One region of the Pseudomonas sp. BIGb0558 genome, then DNA from elsewhere that is predicted to be linked to it. Evidence: riboswitches for the same ligand, from Rfam matches in the RefSeq annotation. Region 1 holds a riboswitch; each other region holds the start of a gene.

Region 1 (4,982 bases):
CTTTGTACCTCGGTAATAATTTGGCGTAAACTGCCGGCAAGCCTGTGAGGAGTTTCCATGACTGCCATAACCATTACCGACGCCGCCCACGATTACCTGGCTGACCTGCTGTCGAAGCAGAACACACCGGGTATCGGCATCCGCGTCTTTATCACCCAGCCCGGCACCCAATACGCCGAGACTTGCATTGCCTACTGCAAGCCTGGCGAAGAGAAACCTGAAGATACCGCCCTGGGGCTCAAAAGCTTCACCGCTTATATCGACAACTTCAGCGAAGCCTTCCTCGACGACGCCGTGGTCGACTACGCCACCGACCGTATGGGCGGCCAGTTGACCATCAAGGCGCCCAACGCCAAGGTGCCGAACGTCAACGCCGACAGCCCGGTAAACGAGCGCATCAACTATTACCTGCAAACCGAAATCAACCCGGGGCTGGCCAGCCACGGCGGCCAGGTCAGCCTGATCGATGTAGTGGATGACGGGATTGCCGTGTTGAAGTTCGGTGGCGGTTGCCAGGGCTGCGGCCAGGCGGACGTGACCTTGCGTGAAGGCATCGAGCGCACCTTGCTGGAGCGTGTTCCGGAGCTCAAGGGTGTGCGTGATGTGACTGACCATACGCAGAAAGAAAACGCCTACTACTAAGGCGTTCGCTGCGGATATAAAAAAACGGCGCCCCGTGAGCGCCGTTTTTTTATGCTTGTTATTCAGTGGTTTGCACGTAAATAATGACAATTTACATTAAGTGTGGGAGCTGGCTTGCCTGCGATAGCGGTGGGTCAATGTCGGATGCTTTGGCTGACACACTGCTATCGCAGGCAAGCCAGCTCCCACATTTTTACTGTGTTTCTTCAGGGGCGGTAGAGGTGGGCGTGGCCCGCTCGATACAGTGAGGATTCGCTGAAACTGTCACTCGCCAACACCCGGCCCACCAAAATCAGCGCGGTACGCCGAAAGCCCTTGGCCGCCACCTTCCCGGCAATGTCCGCCAGAGTACCCACCGCCCAATCCTGATCCGGCCAGGTCGCCCGATGCACCACGGCAATCGGGCAGTCCGCGCCATAGTGAGGCAACAACTCGGCCACGATCTTCTCCAGATGATTCACCCCCAGGTGAATCGCCATGGTCGTGCCATGTTGCGCCAGGCTGCTGAACGCCTCGCCCTCGGGCATCGCCGTCTTGTCGGCATAACGCGTCAGGATCACGCTTTGAGCGATGTCCGGCAGGGTCAGTTCAGCCTCCAGCAACGCCGCACAGGCCGCTACGGCGGTGACGCCGGGAATGATCTGGAAAGGAATCCCCAGCTCCCGCAACAGGCGAATCTGCTCGCCAATCGCTCCATACAAACTCGGGTCCCCGGAATGCACGCGCGCCACGTCCTGGCCTTTCCCGTGGGCGGTCTTGATCAGCTCGATGATCTGTTCCAGATGCAATTCAGCGCTGTTGACTAGCAATTCTGCCTGATGCCCCTCAAGCACCGCCGCCGGTACCAGCGAGCCGGCATAGATAATCACCGGGCAACTGCGAATCAGCCGCTGGCCCTTGACGGTAATCAGTTCCGGGTCGCCTGGGCCTGCGCCGATGAAAAAGACAGTCATGGATACATTCCTGTGAAAAAAGCACGCGAGCAGGCCTTCAGATGAAAGTTGCTCATGATCGAAGCTGATGATTATCGGGAATTCAGCCGGCGCAAGCCAATGCAAAGGTGGCCTGGGCGGTTTTTTTGCGCGTGATCAATAGGGTGGCGGGGCGCTGTGACAGGTGTTCCGCGAGGGCCAACGCGGCACTTTCAGCGATGCCATAGCAGCCGGTGTGGGCAAAAACGGTGTCTGACTTATGGCTCAATCGATCTTCATAAGGCAGCAGTTGAGCCGTATTAAAAAACGTCAAAGGCAGCTTCAGAGCCTGGGACAGTGCGAGCAACCCCGGCTCATCCTGCTTGCGATCGATACTGGCCAATGCGCTGATGCGTTGGCGCTCAATGCCACCCTCGGTGAGGGCGGCATTGAACAGCTCAAGCAGGGCGTCGACAGGACAACCCCGCTGGCAACCCAGGCCAACCGCCAGGATCATGCCGAATACTGGCCATCACGGTTACGGCGGAACAACCAGGCACTGATCAAGCCCAGCGCCAGCCAGAAGGCCACGTTGGTCAGTTGCGAGGCGATCTTGAACTGAGCTTCCAGCGCCTCTGGCGCCAGCATCGAGTGGACTTCCGGCTGTGGTGCGCCAATCACGTGGGGCACCGCCAGGATCGCCGCGCCCAGCACTTTCAGCAGCCAATTGCGGCCGAACACGATCAGCGCGATACCGGCGGCGGTAGAGGCTGCGGTGCCGATCCACCAGATTTGTCGTTGTGCCAGGTCAGCAGCGGCAGTGCCCGGCAATTCAGGCGGCAAACCCAGGGTCGGCGCCAGCACGAACGTGGCGTAACCGGCCAGGCCCCACAGCAGGCCTTGCGCCGTACGGGTCGGCGCACGCAGGGTGTACAGGCCGGCAAGCATCAGGGCAAAGCCCACTGCAACCACCAGGTTGCCGCCAGTGGTGGACAGCACACGCTGCCAGCCGTCTTCCGGCTCCCAGGCTTCGGCGTCGTGGGTGTGGGCTGCGGCGCCGGCATGCTCATGCACTTCGGTGGCGGCCGGGGCGTTTTCGAAGGTTTCCGCCTGCAAAATCAGCGGAGCGACCCAGAAGCTTTGCAGCAGGGTCAGCAACAAGGCGGCCAGAAGACCGGTGAAACCTGCGGTTTGCGCAATACGCTTGATCATGTCGGCAGGTCTCAGTGGCACGGGAACGCGGCGCTGTGGCGGGTATCGTGGGCGGCGTTGTGCACCGCTTCGATATGCGAGAACCCGGCGAAATACACCAGGCACGCGCCGAGGATCGACGCGCCGATGGCGGCGGTCAGGCGTTGGCTCAGGGTGGCGGTGGTGCTGGCGGTAGAGGCGGTGCTGCTGATGATCGACATGGCGCGTCCCTTCTGGGTTTCAGGGTGCACGAGCGCATGAAAACCCCGCGAGCCAGGCACGCAGGGTTTTGAACAGCGCCCGCCCACCGCGGGTTTGTTATCTGATTTTTTCGGGCCGGTCTCCGGGCTTGCGAGGGGCATGTATCGCCTGAAAGCATCGCCTTCCCATGCCATAACGACACAGTGGATCTGACACTTCGCTCGCTTACCGTTGCGGGGGCAGCACCGGACTCGTCATGCCCTTGAATAAAAGCATATGACTCACCGGTTTCCCGTTTCACCCTGTGAAGGGCACCCGAAACAAGATGTGTAGGAGAGCATGGCCGGGCGATGGGCGTCAAATCGCCGGTTTAACTCCAGCGCTTGAACAGCACGCTGGCATTCACGCCGCCAAACCCGAAACCATTGGAAATCGCGTATTCAATCGGCAACTGCCGGGCTGTGCCGCGAATCAGGTTCAGCCCGGCAGCGGCGGGGTCGGGGTTGTCCAGGTTGAGGGTGGCCGGGGCAATCTGGTCGCGCAAGGCAAGCACGGTGAAGATCGCCTCAATCCCGCCCGCCGCGCCCAGCAGGTGGCCGGTCGCCGATTTGGTGGCACTGATAGCGACAGTCGAGTCTGCTCCGAACAGCGTATTGATCGCCGCCAGCTCGCCGTTATCGCCCACCGGCGTGGAGGTGGCATGGGCGTTCAGGTGCTGGATCTGTGCCGGTGTGATCCCGGCCTGGGCAATCGCCAATTCCATCGCCCGCCGTGCGCCGGAGCCATCCTCGGGACCTGAAGTCATGTGATAAGCGTCGGCGCTCGTGCCATAACCCACCAGCTCCGCAATCGGCGTCGCGCCCCGGGCCAGCGCATGCTCCAGTTCCTCGATCACCAATAAGCCGGCGCCTTCGCCCATTACAAACCCATCGCGGCCTTGATCAAACGGGCGCGAAGCGAGTGCCGGCGTGTCGTTGTAATCGCTGGACAGCGCACGCGCGGCGGCAAAACCGCCGAGGCTGACCCGGTGGATGCAGGCTTCGGCGCCGCCACATACGGCGATGTCGATTTCGCCGGCGCGGATCATCCGTGCGGCATCACCAATCGCTTGCACGCCGGCGGCGCAGGCGGTGACCGGGGAGCCCAGCGGGCCTTTCAGATGATGCTGGATCGACACATGCCCGGCGGCCATGTTGCCGAGGAATGACGGAATCGTGAATGGCGACAGGCGGCGCGGCCCTTTACTGTCCGCGGTGCGCACTGCCTCGGCAATCGCGGGGAAGCCACCCACGCCGGAGGCGATAATGGTCGCGGTGCGTTCTTGCTGCGCCGGGGTTTGCGGTGCCCAGCCGGCTTGCGCCAAGGCTTCCTGCGCAGCGGCGAGGGCAAACACGATGAACCGATCCATCTTGCGTTGCTCTTTGGCGGAGATCACGCTGTCGGGGTCGAAACCGGCGTGTGGGTCCTGATCACGGCCCAACACCTGGCCGCCAATGCTGATTGCCAGGTCCCCGACCAATTCCTCGGGCAGCCGGCGGATGCCGGACTCGCCGGCCAGCAAGCGTTTCCAGGTCTGTTCCACGCCGGTTGCCAGCGGGGTCACTGCACCCATGCCGGTCACAACAATTCGCTTATTCATGATCGCTTAGCTCCGCAATTTCAGTTTGGTAGCAATGCTGCGACGAAACTATCATTATGAAAGTAACATCGAACAGCTTAAATTTTCGGGGCCGCCCCACAGAGGAACTGCAATGCAACGTAAGTCGCTGGTGAATGCCGAATGCCCGGTAGCCCGTGGAGTGGAAAGGGTAGGCGAGTGGTGGAGCATCCTGATCATGCGCGATGCGCTGCAAGGCTTGCGGCGTTTTGACGAGTTTTCCCAGAGCCTGGAGATCGCCCCCAACATGCTCACGCGCCGGCTCAACAGCCTGGTGGACGCGGGGTTGCTTGCGCGCCGGCAATACAGCGAGCGGCCGCCGCGTTTCGAGTACGTGCCGACGCCGGTGGGCGAGGATTTCCGCGTGGTGATCATGGCGT
Region 2 (8,400 bases), on a different contig from region 1:
ATCCGGCCCTGACGGTAAACCGCCTCGGCGCCGCGCCCGCCATTCGGGCTCAGGCCCCGGGCAATCGGCTGCCACTCGGTAGTGGTCAGCGAGTGATGGTACGTGTGGCCGCGCAACAGGCCTTCAGGCAGTTCGACGTTTTGCAGCGCCAATGCCGCCAGACGCTTTTGCATCACGGCATCCCCCTGGAGCAGGCCGACCAGTTCAGCACGGGTACCGTCGACATCGGTGAGCGAGTCCAGCAGATAGAGCATACCGCCGCATTCGGCCAGCAGTGGCTTGCCGGCAGCGTGGTGGGCGCGGATGGCGTCCAGCATCGCGGTATTTTCCGACAGCGCCTGGTGATGCAGTTCCGGGTAGCCGCCGGGCAGGTAGAGGCTGTCAGCTTCAGGCAACGCGCTGTCGCGAATCGGCGAGAAGAATCGCAACTCGGCACCCATCGCCCGCAGCAGGTCGAGGCTGGCGCCATAGGTAAAGGCAAAGGCTTCGTCGCGGGCCACGGCAATGCGCACGCCGGCCAACAACGGCTGGGCCTCGATCACCTCGGGCGCGGCGAACTCCACCGGCGGTGGCAGCGCTACCTCGCAGCTGTTGCCCAGGGCCTGGGCGGCTGCGTCAAGGCGCAGGTCGAGGTCATTCAGTTCGCTGGCTTGCACCAGGCCAAGGTGCCGACTGGGCAACTCGATGCCGGTTTCCCGGGACAGTGCGCCATACCAGCGCAGGCCTTCGGTGAGGCTGCCTTCAAGTAATTGCGCGTGGCGCAGGGTGCCGACGCGGTTGGCCAGCACGCCGGCAAACGGCAGGTCCGGCTGGTAGCGCGCCAGGCCCAGCGCCAGGGCGCCGAAAGTCTGGGCCATGGCGGTACCGTCGATCACGGCCAGTACCGGCACGCCAAAATGGCGCGCCAGGTCGGCGCTGGACGGGGTGCCGTCGAACAGGCCCATCACGCCTTCGATCAGGATCAGGTCGGCTTCCCCCGCCGCTTCCCACAGCAACCGGCGACTTTCCTGCTCGCCCACCATCCACATGTCCAATTGATAGACCGGCGCACCACTGGCGCGCTCGTGGATCATCGGGTCGAGAAAGTCCGGACCGCATTTGAACACCCGCACCTTGCGCCCCAGGTTGCGGTGCAAACGGGCGAGCGCGGCGGTGACGGTGGTTTTGCCCTGGCCGGATGCCGGTGCGGCGATCAGGACTGCAGGACAGTGACGGGGCTGATTCAAAGTTCGATGCCTTTCTGTGCCTTGATACCGGCCTGGAAGGCGTGCTTGAGCATGCCCATTTCCGTCACGGTGTCGGCCATTTCAATCAATTCGGGTTTGGCACCCCGGCCGGTCACCAGCACGTGTTGCATGGCCGGGCGGGCCTGCAGGTCGCTGAGCACCTGGTCCAGGTCGAGGTAGCCGTGCTTGAGGGCGATGTTCAGCTCATCCAGCACCACCAGGCCGATGGCCGGGTTTTGCAGCATTTTACGGGAGACCGCCCAGGCGGCTTCGGCAGCCACGATGTCGCGGGCACGGTCCTGGGTTTCCCAGGTAAACCCTTCGCCCATCACGTGGAACCGCACCTGCTCGGGGAAACGGCGGAAGAACAGTTCTTCGCCGGTGCTGTTGCGGCCCTTGATGAACTGCACCACGCCGCACTGCATACCGTGGCCCATGGCCCGGGCCAGCATGCCAAAGGCTGAGCTGCTCTTGCCTTTGCCATTGCCGGTGAGCACCAGCAGCAACCCGCACTCGTTCGGTGAATTGGCAATGCGCTCGTCAATCACGGCTTTTTTGCGCAGCATGCGCGCCAGGTGGCGTTCGTCACGATCGGGGGATTCAGTCATGGCAGCTCTCCGTTGGGGCTGGACAAAAACGGCGGGCAGGAAAAAGGTACAGATAGACAGCCAAGCATCGCCCACCGTGATGCTGTTGGATGGATCAGGCCGGTCTCCGGGCTCATGAGTGACATGCAATGCCGAGGGTGCGCCTTCCCATATCGCGGGCGATACAGTGGCTTAAGGCACCGTCTTGACTCATTTACCGTTGCGGGGGCAGCGCCGGGATCGTGGCTGCACTGTAGAAAAGTACGCTCACTCACCGGCTTCCCTGTTTCACTCAGTCGACGCGTACGCCACAGAGCACCTGAAACAAGCCGCGAAGGTTAGTGGGTTGGGGGTGGAGCGTCAATTAAAGCCGGACACGCGCGTGAACCATCGGACCGCCCTGCACCTCTACCCCTACAGGTATCAAGGAGAAAACCATGCACAAGACCCGACTTGCCCTACTGATCATGCTCGCCGGCACCCTCGCCGCCTGTGGTGAAAGCTCTACCCTGCAAGTGTCCGACGGCACCGGACCGTCGCCCAAGCTGCCGGAACCGAATAAAACCCTGATTCCCACGGTGAATATCGCACCGGCGATCGGCTGGCCGGAAGGCACCAAGCCGACCCCGGCGGCGGGCACCCAGGTGGCAGCGTTTGCCGAAGGCCTGGATCACCCGCGCTGGCTGTATGTGCTGCCCAATGGCGACGTGCTGGTGGCGGAAACCAACGCGCCGCCCAAGCCGGACGACTCGAAGGGCATTCGTGGTTGGGTGATGGAAAAAGTCATGGGCCGTGCCGGCGCTGGCGTGCCCAGCCCGAATCGCATCACCCTGCTGCGGGACGCTGATCACGATGGCGTCGCCGAGACCCGCACGGTGTTCCTGGAGAACCTGAATTCGCCCTTCGGCATGACGCTGGTGGGCAACGACTTGTATGTCGCCGATTCGGACAAGCTGCTGCGTTTCCCTTATCAGCCGGGCGAAACCTCGATCAAGGAAGCCGGCACCACCGTGACCGACTTGCCGGGCGGCAGCATTAACCATCACTGGACCAAAAACGTGGTGGCCAGCAAGGATGGCAGCAAGTTGTACGTGAGCGTGGGCTCCAACAGCAACGTCGGGGAAAACGGCCTGGAAGCCGAGCAAGGCCGGGCCGCGATCTGGGAAGTGGACCGCGCCACCGGCGAGCATCGCATCTTCGCCTCCGGGCTGCGCAACCCCAATGGCATGGCTTGGGAACCGCAAAGCGGCAAGCTGTGGGCGGCCGTCAACGAGCGCGATGAGATCGGCAGTGATCTGGTGCCGGACTACATCACCTCGGTCAAGGACGGAGCTTTCTATGGCTGGCCATTCAGCTACTACGGACAGCACGTGGATGTGCGGGTGACACCGCAGAACCTGGATCTGGTGGCCAAGGCCATTGCACCGGACTATGCGGTAGGGCCGCACACGGCGTCCCTCGGGCTGACCTTTGCCGACGGCAGCAAGTTGCCAGCGCAGTTCAGCAACGGCGCGTTTATCGGCCAGCATGGCTCGTGGAACCGCAAGCCCCACAGTGGCTACAAGGTGATCTTCGTACCGTTTGAGGCAGGCAAGCCAAAAGGCCAGCCGGTGGATGTGCTGACCGGGTTCCTCGACAGCGATGAGAAAGCCATGGGCCGCCCGGTCGGCGTGGTGATCGACAAGCAGGGGGATTTGCTGGTGGCGGATGATGTGGGGAACAAGGTGTGGCGGGTGTCGGCGGCGAAATAGCCGATTCAACTCACCACACAAAACAATGTGGGAGCTGGGCTTGCCCGGCTCCCACATTTTGATTAGCGTTTTTCCTAAGGGTTTCGCGCCAGGTGCTCAGCCGGCAACACACGCTTGGCGCTCAGGTAGGCATTCTGCCAATAGGCCTTGGACAGCGTGTCCAGCTTCACCGTACCGCCGGTTTGCGGCGCATGCACAAAGCGCCCTTCTCCCACGTAGATCCCGGCATGGCTGACCTGGGAGCCGCCACCGGTGGCGAAGAAGATCAGGTCACCGGTTTGCAGGTTGTTTTCGCTCACGTCCTGGGCGCGCATCACGATCAGCTCGCGGGTGGTGCGCGGCAGGGAGATGCCGGCTGCATCACGGTAAACAAAACCGATCAGGCCGCTGCAATCAAACCCCGAGTCCGGCGTATTGCCGCCCCAGCGATAAGGCGTGCCCACCAGGCCCAGCGCACGAAAGAGCACGTCTTCGGCTGCCGGCGAGAAACTTTGGGTGGCGTAGGTGTTGAACACCGGCTTGGGCTTGACGGCCACGGGAGCAGGCGGAGGACGACTTGCGCAGGCGCTGAGCAGCGCGGCGCAAACGAGAAGAATTAGGCGGGCCGAGGTCGACATGGGCAGAACAATCCTGATCTGGATGCGGCTTTCGCTGCCGAACGTTGAAAAACAGAACGCGCAAGCAAAGCTCGCGCGATCGATTTACAACAATGTCCAGGGATTCTAGCGCTTACACGTCAAACTTCAAGTATCACTTTAACTTTACTTGCTGGCGGTAACGGTAGTCGGGGCCATCGCCAGGGCGCGCTTGGCTTCGATGAAGGTTTTGCTCCAGTAGCTGTCACCCAGGTTGTCGACTCGCACACCACCGCTGCGGCGGCTGCTGGAGTGGATAAACTGGTTGTCGCCCAGGTAGATACCGGCGTGACTGACACGACCACGGCCAGCCGTACTGAAGAAAAGCAGATCACCGGGCTTGAGGTTGTTCCGTGCGACCAACGGTGCATTAACGTTGATCATTTCGCGGGTGGAGCGCGGCAGGTTCATGCCGGCCTCCTCACGGAACAGGTAGCCGATGAAACCGCTGCAGTCGAAACCGGCTTCAGAGGTACCGCCGAAACGGTAACGGGTACCGATCAAGGACATGCCGCGTTCGAGAATGCTGTCGGCCAGAACTGGAAGCTGGTAAGGCTTGGCGCCAGCGAAATCGGCAAGTTCTTTTTCAGTTGCGATCTCTTCCTGATAAACAGTGGAAGACTGCGATGCAACGAATTTTGCCTGGGACTGTTGTGCCGGTTTTTGCTGCTCAGCCACGTTTTGAGTGTGGGTGGCGCAACCAAACAACAGGGTAACGAGTGCGAGAGGCACGAGGGGTGCGAAGCGATTTAGCATGGGCACGACCGTGGCTGATGTGTAAAGAAGCCGAGACTATGCCTTCTATCACATCGATTTGCAAATTCAATCGTGATCTATGTGACTTCTTGTTTGGACTATGACATCTAAGCCCTTAACACCCTATACAAGCCATTTGCGTGGCCAAAACGGCCCAAACGCAGGTTTTCTGGCGCCTGGAATTTGCCGAAAGCCCCGATTTTGAAGGGCTGGCTACCAGCCGAGGGTTTCTTTAAGGAAGGGAATGGTCAGCTTGCGCTGGGCCTGCAAGGAGGCCTGGTCGAGCTGTTCGAGCAAGTCGAACAGTGCGCTCATGCTGCGGGTGCCACGGGTGAGAATAAAATGCCCGACTTCGTCGGTCAGGTGCAAGCCGCGACGGGAAGCACGCAACTGCAGGGCGCGCAATTTGTCTTCGTCGGACAAAGGGCGCATCTGGAAAATCAGCGCCAGGGTCAGTCGTGACTTGAGGTCGGCCAGCTTCACCGGCAACTCTCGGGGCGAGGTGGATGCGGCAATCAACAAACGCCGGCCGCTGTCACGCAAGCGGTTGAACAGGTGGAACAGCGCCTCTTCCCAATCCGCCCGCCCCGCCACTGCCTGCAAATCGTCCAGGCAGACCAGTTCGTATTGTTCAAGGTTATCGAGGATCTCGATACCGCGGTCCAGCAGCTCCGCCAACGGCAGGTACACCGCCGGTTCGCCCATCTGCTCGAAACGCAGGCACGCGGCCTGCAACAAGTGGGTACGCCCCACGCCGTCCTTGCCCCAGAGGTAGATCAGGCTTTCGGTCCACCCGGCGTCGGCTTCGCAGAGCCGCTCGACATAGCCGAGTGCAGCGGCATTGGCGCCTGGGTAGTAATTGATAAAGGTGGCGTCGTCACGCAGACGCACACCTAGGGGCAGCTGAATCGGTTTCATGCTGACTGAACGGTTCCAATCGAACCGTTAGTGGCCTCTGTGTAAAGTTTGCAAAGTTTATACCCGTGACGCCGGGCGCACAATGCAGCAGACCACAAGCAAAATCAAAGGTTTGCGTTAACTTGTTGGATTTGGTGAAGATTGTTTGACGCACCGGCGAAACGCCGGAGCCGTTAAACGACAAACCCGGCCTTGAGCCGGGTTTGTGATGCTGCGGTTATAACTCCGGTTCGTCTGTTCCGGCGTACATGTCCGAATCCTTGTACAAGTCGTGCACATGGCGCACCAGCACCATGATCACGGCCGCCACCGGCAGCGCCAGCAGGATGCCGGTAAAGCCGAACAGCTCGCCGCCCGCCAGGATCGCGAAAATCACCGCCACCGGGTGCAGGCCGATCCGGTCGCCCACCAGCAACGGCGTCAGCACCATGCCTTCCAGGGCTTGGCCAACCATGAACACCGCGACAATCCCGAGCATCGGGTACAGGTCGCCGTGGAACTGGAACAACCCGGCCACCAGTGCCGCACCAATCCCGATCACGAAGCCCATGTACGGCACGATGGCCGCCAGGCCGGCGATCAGGCCGATCAACAGGCCCAGTTCCAGGCCGATAGCCATCAGCCCCGCCGCGTAGATAATCCCCAACGCCAGCATCACCAGCAACTGGCCACGGACGAAGGCGCCGAGCACCTCATGGCACTCCCCGGCCAGGGAAACCACACGCTCTTCGCGGTCGCGCGGCAGCAGGCTGCGGATTTTGGCCATCATGATGTCCCAGTCCCGCAGCAGGTAGAACGCCACCACCGGTATCAGCACCAGGTTGGTCAGCCAGCCGATCAGCGCCAGGCTCGACGCCGTCGCCTGGCTCAGTACCACGCCGACGATGTCAGTGGTCTGGCCCATATGCTCGCTGATGGCCGCCTTGACCTTGTCGAACTTCCAGAAGCCGTCTGCCAGCCCCAACTTGGCCTGCGCCCACGGCATGGCCGTGTGTTGCAGCCAGTCGAGCATCTGCGGCGCCAGTTCATAGAGCTTGAACAATTGCTTGGCCAGCATCGGCACCAGCACCAGCACCAACGCCGTGATGATCAACGTGAACAAGGCAAACACCGCCACCACGCCCCAGGTACGTGACAGGCCGAGCTTTTCCAGGCGATCCACCACGGGATCGAACAGATAGGCCAGCAGTAACGCAACCAGGAACGGCGTCAGGATCGAATGCAGCAGGAACACAAAAACGCACAGCAGGACAATCCCGCCAATCCACACCCAACGACGCGTATCCGCCATAAACCACTCCATCTGTTATTTGCTTCCTTCTTCTATATAAAGAGGAAGAACGCTTACCAATGAAAACGTAACTGCGGTGTCGGCTCGACCGGAGCCGGTTGCGCACCTTCCACCACCGGCTGCGGAGCCGGCGCTTCACCTGCCGGGACTTCCTGCAACTTGGCCAGGCTCAACTGGGTACGCAACTGCTCGGCGCTGCCATTCACGCGATAGACAATGCGAGTACCGTCCACGCGCACCGGCTGGGCACCAAACGGCTCCAGCAGATGACCGAGGGCGGCGTAATGCTCCAGGTTCATGCCCTGCACTTCCAGCAACTGATCGCTGGTGGCAGCGCCGGCCTTGACCGCAAAGCGCGGCGCAAGGCGTTCGCTCACGGCCAGCAGCACGGCGTCGGCCAATGCGCCGGTGTCTGTGCCGGTGGCAGTGCCCTGCTCGCTTTTATCCCCCAGCCACAGGCGCCATTTGGCCGACCATTGGCCGCCGTCTTCGCGGGCGTGCACCGCCAGCAAAGCGTCGGCGCCATAACGTTCGGAAGCGGCACGCAGCGGCGTGGCGTCGGGGCTTTCGAGATTCGGCGCGGTGGCGACGATTTGCTCGTCCAGGTCACCCAACGGCAGGCGCAACGGCAAGCCACGGTGCTGGGCCGCGCGGCGCAGCGGCTGGGCGACGGCTTGGCCATCGCCAATCAGGCTGCTGCCTTCGACGGAATCGTTCAGCCACCAACCGAGGATCGACGGCCGATTGCTGCCCCACAGCGCCAGGCCCGCGCCACGCAAGGCGCGATCGGTGCTGACCGGGTCGAAATCCACTTGCAGGCTTTCCGGAGGGCCGGCGTCGTAGCCGTATTGGCTGATGATCTGTTGCGGGTCCTTGCGGATCGCCGCCAGGGCTGGGCCATCGGCGGCCTTTGCGTCGCCGGTCAGGCGGATCACCAGGGTTTGCAGGGCACGCTGGGTAGCCTGGTCACGCTCCTGGGGAGACTGACTGCTGACCGGTTCCAGCACTTGATAGAGGCCATTGAGGGTTTCGGCATGACTCGCCAGGCTGACCAACGACAAACAGCCCACAAAAAAATATTTACTCAGACCCATGAAAGAAGATTCCCGAACGGCAAAATAAGCGGTTGGAACAGACCGCGTGAACAGTGTTTAGCAAGGCTGTGACCACAGCGACCGGCAAAACATTCACAGGGCCTCGGCAAGTTTTTGTACTGTCATAACGATAGCGAGTTAA
Region 3 (8,400 bases), 170 kb from region 1:
TGTTCGAGCCGCACCTCTACGACATCCTGGTGCTGACCATCACCCTGTCCATGGCCGTGACGCCATTGCTGCTGTTGCTCTGCCCGAAGCTGTTCAAGCCCAAGGCCAAGCCGGTGGAAGTGCCCGAGGAATACCGCGCCATCGAAAGCGATGCGCCACGGGTGGTGATCGCCGGGATGGGCCGAATGGGGCAGATCGTGGCGCGGATCCTGCGGGCGCAGAATATCTCGTTTATCGCCCTCGACACCTCGGTGGAAACCATCGAGCTGACCCGCAGTTTCGGCGGCATGCCGGTGTTCTACGGCGACCCCCAGCGCCCGGAAATCCTCCACGCGGCGAAGGTCGACCAGGCCGAATTCTTCGTGATCGCCATGGACGACCCCGAAATCAACATCAAGACCGCCGAGTTGGTGCGCAGCCTCTACCCCCACATGAAAATCATCGCCCGCGCCCGTAACCGCCAACACGTGCACCGCCTGGTGGACCTCGACGCATCACCGGTGCGCGAGACGTTTTACTCCAGCCTGGAAATGAGCCGCCGCACCCTGGTGGGCCTCGGCTTGACCCAAGCCCAGGCCGATGCGCGCATCAGTCGCTTCAAAAACCATGACCTGCAACTGCTGGCGGCCCAACACGCGGTATACGACGATGCAGCCAAGGTGATGCAATCTGCCCAGGAAGCCCGGACAGAATTGGCGCGGTTGTTTGAGATGGACCGACTCGAGGAGGAGTCCGACAAGGTGTAGGGATGGAGATGAACGATCTTGCGAATTTTCTGACAGAATACGGCGCAATTTCGTTCATCCCTGGAGAGCTTCATGGCCACCCTCAGCAAGACCGCAGCCCTCTTGGCCCTCGCGCTGGCCGCCGGCTTCGGCGCCAGCCAAGTCCTCGCCGCCAGCAAGCCTGCAGCGCAGAAAACCGCCACCCAGACCATCTCCACCCTGGACGGCAAGTTCAGCTTCAACCTGCCAAAATCCTACCTGGCCGACCCGCTGCCAGCCGGTGATGCCGAACACGGCACCGCAGGCGCCACCGGCACGATGTACAGCGACCAGGCCACCAAAAGCGTGATCTTCGTTGTCGAAAAACCGAGTGCCGCCGGCCTGATCAAAGACAACGACCCGCAGTTCCTCGACGGCGCCGTGGCGGATTTCGTCAAGGAGCAAAGCGCTGCCCTGCCGGACTTCAAGAAAGGCGCCGAGAAGAAACTCACCGTCAAGGGCCTGGCCCTGCGCCAGGTGGACAGCACCGCGACCATGGGCGGCGGCAAGACACTGAGTTCCACCTTCCTCACCGGCTCCGGCAGCCACCAGTTGGTGGTGCAGGCGATTTCCCGGGCGGATGATGAGAAAGGCCATGCGCTGCTGGTGAAACAGATTATCGGCGGTAAATAACCCGACTTACCTGACAATAAAAATCTAATGTGGGAGCTGGCTTGCCTGCGATAGCGATTGACCAGTCACTGTTTTTGGCGACTGATACACCGCTATCGCAGGCAAGCCAGCTCCCACATTTTTATCGCAGGCTGTTTTCCAGCCAGTTTTTCAAGTCCAGCAATTCCGCCTCGCCGACGGTATGAATCATCCCGGGGTAGCCATGGAATTCCGGCTTGAGACCAATCCCCACCAACACCTCATTGGCCCGCGTGGCCGAGTAGTAAGGCAGCGCCTGGTCCAACGTCCCGTGGCCGATGAAAATCGCCAGCTTGCCCAGTCGCGCATCCGGCTTGAGCTCAGCCTTGAGCACCGGCAGCACGCTGCCACTCAATGCCGCAATCCCGCGCAGGGTTTCGGGGTGCCGTAATCCCACCTCATAGGACATGATTGCACCCTGGCTGAACCCCACCAGGAACACCCGCTCAGGTTGGGTGTGGTACTTGGTGGTGGCCTGGGCGACGAAGTCTTCGATCAGCTTGGCGCTGCTCTGCAGATCGGCGGTCTCGCCATCAAAGTCGCCGTCTCCCGGCTTCTTGCGAAACCAGCGATAACCGCCGCCTTCCACCGGCATCGGTGCCCGCGCAGACAGGTAGGTCCAGGTCGACGGCAAGCGGTCCTTGAGCCCGAACAAGTCCGCCTCGTCACTGCCATAACCATGCAGGAAGATCACCAGTGGTTCGTTGCGCGCATCGCTCTGGGTCTGTTCCAGATACGGCAGCGGCAAGTCCGTATGCAATTCGGCTTCGGCATGGGCAGCACTGGCAAACAGCGCCAGCGTCAGGGCGATCAGTTTGAGCATGGGCATCAACCTCTAGGGTTTGCGTAACAGATAAGTGTCCATGATCCAGCCATTGGCCTGGCGCGCCGCCTTGCGCACCCGTTCGATCTCTTCGGCCACCTCGGCGACTTTGCCGCTGATCAGGATTTCATCCGGCGTGCCCAGGTAGGCGCCCCAGTAGATATCCAGGTCTTGATCGGCCACGGTGCGGTAGGAATCTTCGGCATCAAGCATGACAACCAGGGTATCGGCATCACTCGCCTGCCCCGCCGCCAACCGGCGCCCGGTGGTGATTTCGATGGAGCGCCCGATGCGGTTCAACGGCACCTTGTGCTGGGCCGCCAGGGCCTGGACGCTGGTAATCCCCGGGATCACCTCAAACTCGAACGTGCAGCGGCCACTGGCGAGAATCGCCTGCAGGATCCGAATAGTGCTGTCGTACAGCGCCGGGTCGCCCCAGGCCAGGAACGCACCGACTTCGCCGTCAGCCATTTCTTCGTTGATCATCCGCTCGAAGGTCTGCTGCTTGTCGCGGTTCAGGTCCTTGACGGCGGTGGTGTAGTCGATGTCACCGCGCACCCGCTCGGGGCAATCGGCCTCGACAAAGCGGTAGGCGTGATCGCTGATGTAGGTCTCGCAGATTTCCCGGCGCAGGTCGATCAGCTTGTCCTTGCTCTGGCCCTTGTCCATCAGGAAAAACACGTCGGTGCGGTTGAGCGCCTTGACCGCCTGCATCGTGATGTAGTCGGGGTTGCCGGCGCCAATGCCGATGATCAGGATGCGTTTCATGGGTAAGTCTTCATGGGTGTGCTCGGTGCGGGGAGCGGATTTTGCCATGTTCGGGGCGTCAGGCGTGAGTTTCCAGGCGCAGTCGCCAACGGCCGTTGAAGCGCAGTTCGGTGGATGACAGCGGCTCCACGTCGATCAGGTTGAACAGTGCGGGCGGGCATTGCATGACGTGCAACAGCGCCGCGCGGATGACGAACGGGTGGGTCACGGCCAGTACATGCCCGGGTGTTTGCTCGAGGGACTGCAACCACTGCCCTACCCGTTCACACAACTGCACCACCGACTCACCGCCGTGGGGCGCCGAGGTGCTGTCGGTCAGCCAGGCCTGCAGTGCCTGCGGTTCGGCCTGCTGGATCTCATCAATGGCCAGCCCTTGCCAGTGGCCGAAATCACAATCGCGCAGGGCTGTTTCAACCGAAGCGTCGGCGGCAAACAGCGCTGCCGTCTGCCGGGTTCGTGCCTCCGGGCCACACACCACAAGGGGCGCGCGCTTGAAGCGCTGCGCCTGGGACAACGCAGCCTGCTGCCAGTCCATCTCCACCGGCTCATCCAGCGCAAAGCGTGCACGCTTCTGGGCACGGGTGCTGGCATGGGAAACAAGGGTCAAACGGGTGGCCTGCATGACAAATCGCTCTGGTTTTAAGGTGCAGTCAGCGTAGACTCGCGAAGTTGTTTCAATATGTTTCAACTATTCTGCAACAGGAAGCCGGTTCAATGCCGGCGCGGTCGCGCCACTGTATTCGGCCTGATAGCCGTAAGCCAGACCCTGTTTCAGCCAACTCGCTATCCATTTCGGGACGCGTCATCCCTGGAGGTTCTCATGGCTTATACCGCTGCAACTGATTCCGACGTTTCAATCCCGTCCATTCCCCTGGGCGAAATCCTGCCCTGGGCGATTTTCGGAGGCCTGCTGCTGTTGCTGGCGATTTACTTCGTTGGCGCCGAGCAAGGCGCAACCGCCGTGTTCAAAGGCATGTACGTGCATGAGTTTGTGCATGACGGTCGTCACCTGCTGGGTTTCCCCTGCCATTGATTGGAGCGTGACGACATGACAGGGCATTTACTCGTTCGCGGGATGCTGGTGGGCTTGCTCGCGGGCATCCTGGCCTTCGGTTTCGCCAAGACCTTTGGCGAACCGCAGATCGACAAGGCCATCGCCTTCGAAGATCAGATGGCACAGATGCACGGCGACGCGCCGGAAGAAGAACTGGTGAGCCGCGAAGTACAAAGTACCTTCGGCCTGTTCACCGGTGTGGCGGTGTACAGCGTGTCCCTGGGCGGCATTTTCGCTCTGGTGTTCGCCTACTCCCTGGGCCGCATCGGCAAGGTTGGGCCCCGTGGCCTGGCGGCGCTGCTGGCCTTGGCGGCGTTTGTGACGATCATCGTGGTACCGGGGCTCAAGTATCCGGCCAACCCGCCATCGGTGGGTGACCCGGCGACCATCGCGCAACGCACCAAGCTGTTCTTCCTGATGCTGCTGGTGTCGGTGGCGGCTGCGGTGATTGCGATCAACGCTGCGCGCAAGCTGATTGCCAGTCGGGGCATATGGACCGGCGCGATTCTGGGTGTGGCGTTGTACATCGTGATCGTCTCGGTGGCCGGCAGCCTGTTCCCGACCATCAACGAAGTGCCGGAGCAATTCTCGGCCGTGTTGCTGTGGAAATTCCGCGTAGCCTCCCTGGGCATTCAACTGGTGCTGTGGACCACCCTGGGCCTGGTGTTCGGCGCCGTGGCTGAGCGCAAGCTGAGCCAGCCTCAGGCGCGCCTCAACTCCTGATGGCAGAGGTCGCCGCCGACGGATCGGCGGCGACCGGCAATCACACGCCTGGTCGCGCCAGGTAAAACACCTCGTAGCCGCTGCCCGGGTGATTCACATCCAGCGCCTTGCCCGACAAGGTAATCCGCACCAGCTTCCACGCCTGTACATCCAGCGCCAGAAACACCGCGAAGTTATCGCTGCTGTCCGCAATCTGCTGGTTGCGCGCCTTTTCTGCGGCCAGGACCTGCCCACGATCCGCTCCCGGCGCCAGCGCCCACTCCTCCCGATACAGGCTCAAGGCGGTTTGCGCCGGGCCTCGCTGCACATCCAGCGGCAACCAGGACTCAATGTGCGGCTGGCCAAAACTGTCGAGGACCTTCTGAAAGCGCTCGCCGAGTAAAAAGTCCGCAGCCTGCAACGGGTCCGACCAGAGATAAACCGACGAATACAGGTTGCCCACGCCCGGCGCCTGCCCTCGCTCCTGGGCAATAAACGCCTTGAACAGCAAACCCTCGGTGTGATCCCACAACGGCCCCAGGCGGGCGGCCCGCTCGCGGATGACACCCATGTCGTAATCGGCTGGCAAGCGGTGTGAATACTGTTTGGCAAACATCATGGCGCTCCTGTTCAGATGAGTGACCAGCTTGCGCAGCGGCCATGATTTCAGCAAGATATCACCCGATATAAGTGTGATAAGGAACTGAAATGACCGACGCACTCAAACCGCTGGATATCGACACCGTGCATGCCTTTGTCCTGGTGGCTGATTTCGCCAGCTTCACCCGCGCGGCCCAGGCCCTGGATACTTCACAGGCGGCCATCAGCCTCAAGCTCAAGCGCCTGGAAGAGCGCCTCGGTTACCGCCTTCTGGTGCGCACACCACGGCATGTACGGCTGTCGCCCCAGGGCGAGCAGTTCATCGTTGCCGCCCGTGCGCTGCTCAACGCTCACGAACGGGCATTGGGTGACATGGGCAACGGCGCACCGCGACGGCTGGTGATCGGCATCAGCGACCACGTGGCCGGGCCCGACCTGCCGCTGTGGCTCAGCCGCCTGGCGGCGTATGACCCGCTGGTGATCCTGGAGGTGCGGATTGCCTCGTCCCGGGACCTGGTCGCCGCGTTCGACCGCGACGAACTGGACGCCGTGATCGTGCGCAACGAAGGCGACCGCCAGGACGGTGAAGTGTTGGTGGTGGAGCGCTTTGGCTGGTTCGCCGCACCGACCTGGCAGCACACGCCCGGCACGCCCCTGCGCATGGCGACCATGGCCTCGCCCTGCGGCGTACGGCACCTGGCAGTGCGGGCGCTGGATGAGGCGCGGATTGACTGGACCGAAGTGTTTGTCGGCGGCGGCGTCATGGCCGTGGGTGCGGCAGTGAGTGCCGGCCTGGGCGTGGCCGCATTGGCCCGGCGAGTGGCACCCGCAGGTGCGGTAGACGTGAGTGAACAGTACGGATTACCGGCGTTGCCCGTCAGTGAAATCGTGCTGCATAGCCGAATCAGTGATGGCCGCTCTCGCGAGACGTTGCGGGCCTTGAGTGCAACCTTCAGAGGGGTTCTGGAGCGCTAGGCTGCATCTGGTTATAGCGCCCGCGCACAAACCGCTCCAGTTCATCTCCTGGCAACGCCTTGCTGAAATACCAGCCCTGGATGATCAACTCCGAGCCCGATTGCAGAAACGCCAGCTGCTCGGCAGTTTCCACGCCTTCGACCACTACTCCGAGGTTCAACGCCTCACAAAACCGCAGCATCCCGGTCAACACCTGGGCGCCCTTCGGATCATGCTGGGCCACCACGAAACTGCGATCGATCTTGATGAAATCCACCGGGAACTGGTGCAGATAACTCAGCGCCGAAAACCCGGTGCCAAAGTCGTCGATGTAGACCTTGGCGCCAATCGCCTGCAGCTTCTCGATCATTTGCCGCGTGCCCTGGATATCTCCGATCAAGGCATCCTCGGTGATCTCCACCGACACCTGGCCATGGGCCTGGGCCAGGATCTCCACCAGCCGGTCACCGTACGCCGGGGTGGTGAGCGTGGCACTGGAGATATTAATGGTCATCGGCAACCCAAAGCCGACCTTCTGCCATTTCTGATACTGGCGCACCGCCTGGGACGCGACCCACACATCCACGTCGGGCATCAGCCGGGCATGAGCCAACCATTGCAGGAACTCCCACGGCGAATGCACCGTGCCCTCGGCATCCCGGGCGCGCATCAAGGCTTCGCAACCGGTGCAGAGCCCGGTCCGGGTCGAAATCTGCGGCTGGAATTCGAGGTAGAACTCATAGTCGCAGATCTGCTGGATGTGGCTCAACTCGCTGGCCTGGCGCGCCTGGGCCTTGTGGGAGGCCATCACCGGGTCCAGTTCCAGCAAGCGCCCTTTTTCTTCCAGGCCGCGAAAGGTCATGTCCAGCGACTTCAAATACACCGTACCGCCTTCCGTAGCCTGGCGATGAATCGCCCGCACATAGGGCGCATAAATCAGCGTGCCAACCCCCAGCAACACCACCTGCAGCAACACCGCCGCCAGGTCACCGTGGGTACTCAGGTAAGCGTTGAGCAACACCGGCGCGGTGAACGGCACGCTGACCACTGCGGGCGACACCCAGCCCAACTGCACCACCGTGAGTGCCAGCATCGCGTTGAGCGCCGGCACCAGCAGAAAGGGAATGAACAGGCGTGGGTTGAGGATAATCGGCAGGCCAAACAACAGCACTTCACTGACATTGAACAAGGACAGCGGCAGGCTGGCTATCGCCACCAATCGCATGGACTGGCTCCTGGAAAACACCAGGATCGCCAGCAGCAGGCTCAACGCACCGCCGGAGCCACCGATAAACGCAAAGCTGCCCAGCAAGCCGCCGTTCAACACATATTTGATCGGTTCGCCTGCCGCCAGCGCCGCGTTGTTGAGCACAACGGCCTGGTCCAGCACATCAAACAACGGCTGCATGGCGTAGACACCATGGATGCCGAAAAACCACAGCAGCGAATTCATCAGGGTCACAAACAGGCCGGTGCCATAGGGCGACTGCAGCGCATCGAGCACCTGTGGGCCCTGAAGCTGCGCCACCTGAGGAATCTGCAGCAGCAACGACAGCACAAGCACCAGCCCGAGCGCGGTGATCGCCCCCGGTACCACCATATTGATGGTGCCCTTGAGGTTGTGTCCCACCAGGTCTTCATTGACCAACCGGGTCCAGCGGCGCCGGTGCAGCCAGGCGATAACCGGCACGTTGAGCAGCGGCGAGGCAATCGCGATAAACAGCACGAAGGTCGCCGAGGCGCGGGGGAAATCCCGCAGCACATACGTCGCAATCACCACATGGGCCAGGCACAGAAACGCTACCGGCAACTGCGGCAGGCGGTATTGAATCGCGAGCATGTAACCGATGGAAGCGGCCACCAGCAACGGGATCACCGAGCTGATCTTATTGTGCAACCCGGCCAGGAAGGCCACCACCTGCGGGTCGAAACCCAGCACGCGGGCGCATTCGGACAAGATCAGGAAACCCGCCGACACCAACAGGCACGGCAGGATCCACAACAGCCCCTCGCGTATGGCCCGCAACGACTCGGTGCTGGCCAAAGCCGCCAGCCGCTGGGTGAAGAAAAGCTTGAACAGCGTT

The links. A riboswitch is a leader RNA that binds a small molecule or an ion and turns the genes downstream of it on or off. The one in region 1 is predicted to bind cobalamin.
Region 2: it holds a riboswitch for cobalamin, as region 1 does, so the genes downstream of both, cobO (cob(I)yrinic acid a,c-diamide adenosyltransferase) here and M2400_RS13595 (CbtB-domain containing protein) in region 1, are expected to answer to the same signal.
Region 3: it holds a riboswitch for cobalamin, as region 1 does, so the genes downstream of both, M2400_RS14290 (CbtB domain-containing protein) here and M2400_RS13595 (CbtB-domain containing protein) in region 1, are expected to answer to the same signal.

What each region holds. Positions count from the first base shown of each region.
Region 1 is NZ_JANUEW010000009.1:15,719-20,700, reverse strand. Features, by position in the region: gene nfuA (Fe-S biogenesis protein NfuA) at 58-642, shown strand; gene cobM (precorrin-4 C(11)-methyltransferase) at 849-1,595, opposite strand; gene M2400_RS13605 (cobalamin biosynthesis protein) at 1,678-2,070, opposite strand; gene M2400_RS13600 (CbtA family protein) at 2,067-2,765, opposite strand; gene M2400_RS13595 (CbtB-domain containing protein) at 2,777-2,965, opposite strand; cobalamin riboswitch at 3,061-3,279, opposite strand; gene fabF (beta-ketoacyl-ACP synthase II) at 3,316-4,584, opposite strand; gene M2400_RS13585 (helix-turn-helix domain-containing protein) at 4,697-4,982, shown strand, end outside.
Region 2 is NZ_JANUEW010000003.1:66,945-75,344, reverse strand. Features, by position in the region: gene M2400_RS06410 (cobyrinate a,c-diamide synthase) at 1-1,226, opposite strand, end outside; gene cobO (cob(I)yrinic acid a,c-diamide adenosyltransferase) at 1,223-1,834, opposite strand; cobalamin riboswitch at 1,914-2,151, opposite strand; gene M2400_RS06400 (sorbosone dehydrogenase family protein) at 2,251-3,564, shown strand; gene M2400_RS06395 (C40 family peptidase) at 3,639-4,181, opposite strand; gene M2400_RS06390 (C40 family peptidase) at 4,326-4,955, opposite strand; gene hda (DnaA regulatory inactivator Hda) at 5,169-5,873, opposite strand; gene M2400_RS06380 (AI-2E family transporter) at 6,091-7,164, opposite strand; gene M2400_RS06375 (DUF2066 domain-containing protein) at 7,218-8,258, opposite strand.
Region 3 is NZ_JANUEW010000009.1:187,514-195,913, forward strand. Features, by position in the region: gene M2400_RS14265 (monovalent cation:proton antiporter-2 (CPA2) family protein) at 1-746, shown strand, start outside; gene M2400_RS14270 (hypothetical protein) at 819-1,397, shown strand; gene M2400_RS14275 (alpha/beta hydrolase) at 1,519-2,238, opposite strand; gene cobF (precorrin-6A synthase (deacetylating)) at 2,251-3,006, opposite strand; gene M2400_RS14285 (histidine phosphatase family protein) at 3,065-3,628, opposite strand; cobalamin riboswitch at 3,665-3,795, shown strand; gene M2400_RS14290 (CbtB domain-containing protein) at 3,827-4,039, shown strand; gene M2400_RS14295 (CbtA family protein) at 4,055-4,783, shown strand; gene M2400_RS14300 (DUF4865 family protein) at 4,824-5,378, opposite strand; gene M2400_RS14305 (LysR family transcriptional regulator) at 5,471-6,337, shown strand; gene M2400_RS14310 (PTS sugar transporter subunit IIC/EAL domain-containing protein) at 6,315-8,400, opposite strand, start outside.